One region of the Micromonospora chersina genome, then DNA from elsewhere that is predicted to be linked to it. Evidence: riboswitches for the same ligand, from Rfam matches in the RefSeq annotation. Region 1 holds a riboswitch; the other holds the start of a gene.

Evidence for each region. A riboswitch is a leader RNA that binds a small molecule or an ion and turns the genes downstream of it on or off. The one in region 1 is predicted to bind thiamine pyrophosphate.
Region 2: it holds a riboswitch for thiamine pyrophosphate, as region 1 does, so the genes downstream of both, GA0070603_RS26770 (ECF transporter S component) here and GA0070603_RS23660 (thiamine phosphate synthase) in region 1, are expected to answer to the same signal.

The regions. Positions count from the first base shown of each region.
Region 1 covers NZ_FMIB01000002.1:5,064,275-5,068,672, forward strand. The annotation lists gene GA0070603_RS23650 (ABC-F family ATP-binding cassette domain-containing protein) at 1-744, shown strand, start outside; gene GA0070603_RS23655 (aldo/keto reductase) at 766-1,728, shown strand; TPP riboswitch at 1,932-2,042, shown strand; gene GA0070603_RS23660 (thiamine phosphate synthase) at 2,037-2,663, shown strand; gene thiO (glycine oxidase ThiO) at 2,657-3,745, shown strand; gene thiS (sulfur carrier protein ThiS) at 3,736-3,936, shown strand; gene GA0070603_RS23675 (thiazole synthase) at 3,942-4,398, shown strand, end outside.
Region 2 covers NZ_FMIB01000002.1:5,734,402-5,738,799, forward strand. The annotation lists gene GA0070603_RS26760 (energy-coupling factor transporter transmembrane component T family protein) at 1-246, opposite strand, end outside; gene GA0070603_RS26765 (ABC transporter ATP-binding protein) at 329-1,744, opposite strand; gene GA0070603_RS26770 (ECF transporter S component) at 1,853-2,443, opposite strand; TPP riboswitch at 2,518-2,624, opposite strand; gene GA0070603_RS26775 (alpha/beta fold hydrolase) at 2,702-3,517, shown strand; gene GA0070603_RS26780 (AAC(3) family N-acetyltransferase) at 3,514-4,326, shown strand; gene GA0070603_RS26785 (sugar isomerase domain-containing protein) at 4,323-4,398, shown strand, end outside.

The sequences.
Region 1 (4,398 bases):
GAGGCCGGGCCGCCGCCCGTACCCCCGAAGGACCAGGACATCCGGATGCGCCTGACCGGCGGGCGGACCGGCAAGCGCGCGGTGATCGCCGAGCAGCTCGAACTGGACGGCCTGACCTACCCGTTCGACCTGGAACTCTGGTACGGCGACCGGGTGGCGGTGCTCGGCGCGAACGGCACGGGGAAGTCGCACTTCCTGCGCCTGCTCGCCCGCGGCGGCACCGACCCCGACCCGGCCAACACCCCCGTCGACGGCGCGGCGGCGCTCGCCCCCGTCGCGCACGACGGCCAGGTACGCCTCGGCGCCCGGGTCCGGCCCGGCCACTTCTCGCAGACCCACGACCGGCCCGAGCTGATGGCGAAGACGCTTGTCGACATCCTGTGGCGGGGCGACGAGCACCGGGCCGGCATGGACCGGCACGCGGCCATGGCGGCGCTGTCCCGCTACGAGCTGGCCGGGCAGGGCGACCAGCGCTTCGGCACCCTCTCCGGCGGCCAGCAGGCGCGTTTCCTGGTGCTGCTGCTGGAGCTGTCCGGGGCCACCCTGCTGCTGCTCGACGAGCCGACCGACAACCTCGACCTGGCCTCCGCCGAGGCCCTCGAAGCGGGGCTGGCCGCGTTCGCGGGCACTGTCGTGGCCGTCACCCACGACCGGTGGTTCACCCGCTCCTTCGACCGGTTCGTGCTGTTCCGCGGCGACGGCGAGGTGGTGGAGACCCCGGAGCCGGTCTGGGACGTGCGGTGAGCGCCCGGCCCGCGGCATAGGGTGGATCTCGTGACTGAGATGACCTACCGCCGGCTGGGCGACTCCGGGCTCGTGGTGTCCGTCGTCGGCATCGGCTGCAACAACTTCGGCCGCAAGCTCGACCTCGACGGCACCCGCGCCGTGGTGGACGCCGCGCTCGACGCCGGGATCAACTTCTTCGACACCGCCGACATCTACGGCGAGCCGCAGGGCGGCTCCGAGGAACTGCTCGGGCAGGCGCTCAAGGGCCGCCGGGACGACGTGGTGGTCGCCACCAAGTTCGGCATGGACATGCACGGCCTCAACGGGCCGGACCACGGCGCCCGGGGCGCCCGCCGCTACATCGCCCGGGCCGTCGAGGCGTCACTGCGCCGGCTCGACACCGACCACATCGACCTGTACCAGATGCACGAGCCCGACCCGGGCACCCCCATCGACGAGACCCTCGCCGCGCTCGACGACCTGGTGACCGCCGGCAAGGTGCGCTACCTCGGCAACTCGAACTTCGCCGGCTGGCAGATCGCCGACGCCGACTGGGTGGCATCGTCGAACGGGCGGACCCGCTTCATCTCCGCCCAGAACCACTACTCGCTGCTGGAGCGGAGCGTGGAGGCCGAGGTGATCCCGGCGTGCGAGCGGTTCGGCCTGGGCATGCTGCCGTTCTTCCCCCTCGCCAACGGGCTGCTCACCGGCAAGTACCAGCGCAACGAGGCCCCGCCCGCGGGCAGCCGGCTCTCCGGCGGCGGCCGGTACGCCGAGCGCCTCGCCGCCGCGGACTGGGACACCATCGAGGCCATCTCGGAGTTCGCGGCCGAGCGCGGGCTCAGCATGCTCCAGGTGGCCATCGGCGGGCTCGCCGCCCGGCCGGCGGTGACCTCCGTGATCGCCGGCGCCACCACGCCCGAGCAGGTACGCGCCAACGCCGAGGCGGGCACCTGGCAGCCCACCGACGAGGACCTCGACGCCCTCGACGCGATTCTCTGAGACACCCTCCGCTGCCCCGGCGCCGCCCAACCGGCACCGGGGCAGCGCGCTGTCCACCGCGCGCACGCCGCCGCCCCGTCCGACCCGGACAGCATCACGTGACCGCGAGATCACCCGCTGTCCCCATCCTCCATCCGGGACGGTCGGTGGGAATTTCCGCACCCACCCTTGGCGGATCCGCGCCCACGTCGTACGGTAGGCCGCAAGTGACCCACGGGAGCCCGGTGCCACCGGGCTGAGAGGGGGGCTGGAAGCCCCCGACCGTCGAACCTGATCCGGGTAATGCCGGCGCAGGGAGGAGAGTTGCCGTGCCGTCCCTGGGACGACTGCATCTGATCACCGACACCCGGCCGGGGCGGGACCCGCTCGCCGTGCTGCGCGCCGCCCTGCCGGTGGCCCGCGCCGAGCTGGTCGTTCAGGTCCGGGTGGAGGACGACGCCACCGACCGGGAGGCGTACGAGCTGGCACAGCGGGTGGTCGGGCTGTGCCGGCCGTACGGGGCGACGTGCCTGGTCAACGACCGGCTGCACGTGGCGCTGGCGGTGGCGGCCGCCGGCGGCCACGTCGGTGCGGAGGACCTGCCCGTGGCGGCGGCCCGCCGGGTGCTGGGCGCCGGCGCCGTGCTCGGTGCGACCGCGCGGGAGCCGGGCGGCGCAGCCGCGGCGGTGGCCGCCGGGGTCACCTACCTGGGCGTGGGCCCCTGCCACGCCACCACCACAAAGGCCGGCCTGCCCGACCCGATCGGCCCCGAGGGGGTACGCGCGGTGGCCGGCGCCGTGGACGTGCCGGTGATCGCCATCGGCGGGGTGACCGTCGCGTCGGTGCCGGCGCTGCGGGCCGCCGGGGCGTACGGGGTGGCGGTGGTGGGTGCGCTCTCCGCGAGCCCCGATCCCGCCCGCACGACGGCCGAGCTGATCGAGGCCCTGACGTGCTGACCCGACCGGACGTCGCCGTTGTGGGGGCGGGACCGGTCGGGCTGGCGATCGCGTGGCGGTGCGCGGCCCGGGGGCTGCGCGTGACCGTGCACGACCCGGCGCCCGGCTCCGGGGCCTCGCACGTGGCCGCGGGGATGCTCTCGCCGGTGGCCGAGGCGTACTTCGGCGAGCACGAGCTGACCGGCCTGCTCGCCGAGTCCGCCGCCCGCTGGCCCCGCTTCGCCGCCGACCTGGCCGAGGCGTCCGGCGCCGACGTCGGGTACCGCGCCGACGGCACCCTGGTGGTCGGGCTCACCGCCGACGACCTGGCCGAGGCGCGGCGGCTGTGGTCGTACCAGCAGGGGTTGGGGCTGCCGATCACGCCGCTGCGCCCCTCGGAGCTGCGCGACCGCGAGCCGGCGCTGGCCCCGCGGGTCCGCGGCGGCGCGGTCGCACCCGGCGACCACCAGGTCGACCCGCGCCGGCTGGTTCCCGCGCTGCGGGCGGCGGCCGAGCGGGCCGGCGCCGTGCTGCGCCCGGCCCGGGTGGGCGCGCTGTCCGAGGTGGACGCGCGGGTCACCGTGGTCGCGGCCGGCTGCGGCGCCGCCGACCTGACCGGGCTGCCGGTCCGGCCGGTCAAGGGCCAGGTGCTCCGGCTCCGCGCGCCCGGCCGCGGCGCGCCGGACTTCCGGCACGTGATCCGGGGGTACGCCGACGGCGAGTCGATCTACCTGGTGCCCCGGGACAGCGGGGAGGTGGTGGTCGGGGCGACAGTCGAGGAGCGCGCCGACACCGAGGTGACCGCCGGGGCGGTGCTGCGGCTGCTCCGCGCCGCCGTGGACCTGGTGCCGGAGCTGGCCGAGTACGACCTGGTCGAGGCCACCGCCGGGCTGCGCCCCGGCACGCCGGACAACGCGCCGATCATCGGGTCGCTGCCCGGCCGGCCCGGCGTGCTCGTGGCCACCGGGCACCACCGGCACGGCATCGTGCTCACCCCGGTCACCGCCGACCTGGTCACCGAGCTGATCGTCACCGGCGAGCCGGACCCGCTGCTCGCCCCCTTCACCCCGGACCGGTTCGGGAAGGAGCGCAGGTGGAACTGATCGTCAACGGCGCGGGACGCGACCTGCCCGGCGGCTCGACAGTCGCGGACGTGGTGCGCGCGGTCACCGCCCAGGAGCGCGGCCTGGCGGTCGCCGTGAACGGTGAGGTGGTGCCGCGCGGCGGCTGGTCGGCGACCGTGCTGCGCGACGGCGACCGGGTCGAGGTGCTCAGCGCCGCCCAGGGCGGGTGAGCCGGATGTCCCTGGAGATCGGCGGCGTCCGGTTCGGCTCGCGGCTCGTCCTCGGCACCGGCGGCGCGGCCAACCTGCACGTGCTGGAACAGGCGATCCGCGCCTCCGGCACCGAGCTGGTGACCCTCGCGCTGCGCCGGGTGGACACCGCCCCCGGCGCGGCCGGCGGCCTGCTCGACCTGCTGGACCGGTGCGGCGTACGGCTGCTGCCGAACACGGCTGGCTGTTACACGGCGTCCGAGGCGGTGAAGGTGGCGCGGCTGGCCCGGGAGGCGTTCGACACCGACTGGGTGAAGCTGGAGGTGATCGGCGACGAGCGCACGCTGCTGCCCGACGGGGTGGAGCTGCTGCGTGCCGCCGAGGAACTGGTGGCCGACGGGTTCACGGTGCTGCCGTACACCTCGGACGATCCGGTCCTGGCCCGCCGGCTGGCCGACGTGGGCTGCGCGGCGGTGATGCCGG
Region 2 (4,398 bases), 670 kb from region 1:
CACGAGCGTGACCAGGATGCCGCCGGCGCCGGCCAGCAGGGGCCAGGCCCGCCGGGCCAGCACGCCGTAGCGGACGCCGAACAGTGGCAGCACCGCCAGTTCGACGGCGATGGCGATGGCCGGGGCCACCGGGTCGAGGGTGGCCACCAGGATGAGGGTGAAGACCAGCGCGGCGGCCAGCTTCGCCACCGGGTTGCGCCGCGCCAGCGGAGCCCCTGGCGCGGCGACCGGTTTCACGCTGATCATCGGCGCTCCACCGTGACGGTGGGGGTGGCGGTCGCCATGGGCGCTGCCGGGCGACGGCCGGGCGCTCGGAGTGGCGCGGGCGTCATCGGCGCTCCAGGGTGATCGTCCGGTCGGCCAGCGCGGCGACGAAGTCCGCGTCGTGGGTGACCGCGACGACGCCGTGGCCGGCGTCGCGCAGGTCGGCCAGGAGGTCGACCAGCTCGAGCCAGGTCCGCCGGTCCTGGCCGAAGGTGGGCTCGTCGCAGATCAGCAGGCGGGGCGCGGTGGCCAGGGCAGTCGCCACGCTCAACCGCCGCGCCTCCCCGCCCGAGAGGGTGTACGGGTTGGCGCCCGCCAGCCGGTCCAGCCGCAGCCGCTCCAGCAGCGCGTCCACGGTGGCCGTCACGGCCGCCTCCGGCTGCCCGGTGCGGCGCGGACCGAGGGCCAACTCGTCCCGGACGGTGCTCGTGACGAACTGGTGCTCCGGGTCCTGGAAGACGGAGCCGATCCGGCCGGCCAGGGCGGGCGCCCGCCAGCGGTGCGGGGGAGTGCGCGCGTCCCGGCCGGCGAGCGCGGGGGTGGCGGCGACCGTACCGGCGCCGGGGCGGAGCAGGCCGCCGAGCAGCAGGGCCAGGGTGGACTTGCCGGCGCCGTTCGGGCCGAGGACGGCGAGCGCCTCGCCGGCGCGTACCCGAAGGTCGGTGGGGGCCAGCCGGGGCGGCAGGCCGAGCCGGTCGGCGGTGAGCAGCGCCTCGCCGGGCGGCGTGGTGGCGTGCCGGGGCGGCACGGTGCGGCCCGGCACCCAGACCCCGGCGGCGGCCAGCGCGTCGCCGTGTGCGGCGAAGACCGCCTCGGGCGGCCCGTCGGCGCGCACCCCGCCGCCGGGTTCCAGCACGACCACCCGGTCGACCAGCGGCAGCGCCTCGGCGACCCGGTGCTCGACCAGGATCAGCGTGGTGTCCGCGTCCAGGGCGGCCGCGACGGCCCGGCGGACCAGGTCGGCGCCGGCCGGGTCGAGGTTGGCGGTCGGCTCGTCGAGCAGCAGCAGCCCCGGCCGCAGGGCGAGCGTGCCGGCCAGGGCGAGCCGCTGCTGTTCGCCGCCGGACAGCGCGGCAGTGGGCCGGTCGCGGTCGTAGGGGAAGCCGACCCGGCGCAGCGCCTCGTCCACCCGGGGCCAGATCTCCTCGGCGGGCACGCCGCGGTTCTCCAGCCCGAACGCCACGTCGTCGCCGCAGCGGGCCATGACGAGCTGGCTCTCCGGGTCCTGGAAGACGATGCCGACCCGCTCCCGGGCCTTGCGCGGGTCGAGCCCGTCGATCTCGACGGTGCCCTCCTGCTCACCGGAGTCCTCCGGCAGCAACCCGGCCAGCGCGGCAAGCAGAGTGCTCTTCCCAGCGCCGGAAGGCCCAAGAAGCAGAACCCGCTCCCCGCTCTCGACGCGCAGGTCAACGCCCCGAAGGGCCCACCCCTTCCGCCCGGCGTGCCGCCACCCGAACCCCCGCAACTGCACGGCACCCACGCGCCCACCTCCCCTCTCGGCCCACCCTGCCCCGTCGATCATGAAGTTGACGGCGGTTTCAGAGATCGACATCGCCGCCAACTTCATGATCAACGCGGTCGTGCGCTGTTACACCAGGGCGCGGTCGCGGCCTGCGGGGAAGCGGTCCAGGACGCCCGTGTTGGCCAGGGCCTTGGTGAGGAGGTGGGAGCCCAGGCCGGCGATCACCGTGGCGCTGACGATGGTCAGCAGGGCGTAGGGCAGGCGGTAGCTGACCAGGTCGTAGGTCTTGTTCCAGTAGACGAAGTCGAAGATCGCCGCGGTCAGGCCGGTCAGCGCGCCGGCCAGCAGGGCGACCGGCAGCCGGTACGCGCGGTAGCGGAACGCGGCGAAGGCCAGCTCGGCGCCGAGGCCCTGCATGAGGCCCTGCACGATGACGATGCCGCCCCACTGGCTGCCCAGCAGCGCCGAGATGATCGCCGCCAGCAGCTCGCAGTAGAGCGAGGCGCCGGGCTTGCGGATGACCAGCCCGCCGAGCACGGCCGGCACCAGCCAGACGCCGTAGATGAGTGTCTGCGCGGGCGGGAAGAACGCGAAGGCCGCGTCCGTGGCGCCCCAGAGCAGCCCCCAGGCCCAGAAGATGACGCCGAAGGCGACGGCGATCACCGAGGCGACGACGATGTCGACGGTGCGCCAGCGGTTGCTGTCGGTGTGGTTCATGACTGACTCCCAGTTCAGGTGAGGAACCAGGAGAAGACGCACGCCGCGCCCGGTGGTCACCGGACGGCGGCGCGGCTGGAGGTCGACCGAACTCCCTGCGCTGGCATTACCCAGATCAGGTTCGAGGGTCTGCGGGCACCGGCCCGCACTCTCAGCGCTGTGCGCTCCCCTGTCGGATGTGAAGTTGTCTCGTCGGAGACGCTAGCACCGACCCCGGCCCCGGGCCCAGCAGGGCGATCGCCCGTTAGGGTGGCGATCATGCGGGTCGACGCGCGAGGTCTGACGTTCGAGGTACGCACCGGCGGCCCCGAGGGCGGCGAAGCCGTCCTGCTGCTGCACGGTTTCCCGCAGCACGCCGGCGAGTGGGACGAGGTGACCCCGGCGCTGCACGCCGCCGGGCTGCGCACGTACGCCCTCGACCAGCGCGGTTACTCGCCCGGCGCGCGGCCGGCGGACGTCGCGGCGTACCGGATCCCGGAGCTGGTGGCCGACGCGGCCGCCGTGCTCGACGCGCTCGGGGTGACCACCGCCCACCTGGTCGGCCATGACTGGGGCGCGATCGTGGCGTGGGGGCTTGCGGCCGCGCACCCGGAGCGGGTCCGCACGCTGACCGCCGTGTCGGTGCCGCACCCGGCGGCGATGGGGCACGCGCTCGCCACCGACCCGCGGCAGAAGGCCCGCTCCTCCTACATCGCCCTGTTCCGCAAGCCGGGCAAGGCGGAGAAGGTGCTGCTGGCGTTCCGCGCGGCGACCCTGCGCCGGATGCTCGCCGGGGTGGGCGACGTGGACCGCTACGCCGACCCGATGCGCGAGCCGGGCGCGCTGACCGCCGCGCTGAACTGGTACCGGGCCATGACCGGGGCGGACATGAAGGCCGTCGGGCCGGTGGGCGTGCCGACCACGTTCGTCTGGAGCGACAGGGACGTGGCCATCGGCCGGACCGCCGCCGACGCGTGCGCCGCCCACGTCACCGGCGACTACCGCTTCGTGGTGCTGCCCGGCGTCACCCACTGGATCCCGGACGAGGCGCCCGGCCCGCTGGCCGCGGCGATCCTGGCCCGCGCCGGCCGATGACCGCGAGCCCCGCGCCGGCCCGGCCGCACACCCGCGCGTCGCTCGCCGCGCAGCTCCACGACCTGGGGGTACGCCCCGGCGCGACAGTCCTGGTGCACGCCTCCCTGCGCCCGCTGGGTTTCCTCTGCGGCGGCCCGGAGGCCGTGCTGCTCGCCCTGCGCGACGTGCTCGGCCCGGCCGGCACGGTGGTGGTGCCCACCCACACGCCGGAGAACAGCGACCCGGCGGGGTGGAGCAACCCGCCGGTGCCGGCGGACTGGTGGCCGGTGATCCGCGAGGAGATGCCGGGCTTCGACCCGGCGGTCACGCCGAGCCGGTTCATGGGCGCGTTCGCCGAGCTGGTGCGCACCTGGCCGGGGGCGCGGCGCAGCGACCACCCGCACGTGTCGTTCGCCGCGCTCGGGCCGGCCGCCGCGCGGATCGTCGACGGCCACGCCCGGGCCGACATGCTGGGCGAGGGCTCCCCGCTGGCCCGCCTCCACGACCTCGACGCCGACGTGCTGCTGCTCGGCGTGGACCACGGCAGCAACACCTCCCTGCACCTGGCCGAGTACCGGCAGCCCGCGCCGCCCCGGCAGCGCTGCGGCGCGGCCGTGCTGACCGCGGACGGCGGGCGGGAGTGGGTGTGGTGGGACGACATCCGCCTGGACGACGAGGGTTTCACCCGGCTCGGCGCCGACCTGGAGGCCACCGGTGCGGTGCGGCTCGGGCCGGTCGGCGACGGGACGGGCCGGTTGATGAGGCAGCGGGCGGCCGTCGACTTCGCGGTCGAGTGGCTGGCCCGGCACCGACGGACGGAGGGAACATGACGGTGAGCGCGGATGCGTACCTGGCGGTGGTGACCGAGACGATCGGCCGGGTCGCCGCCGACCAGCGGGAGA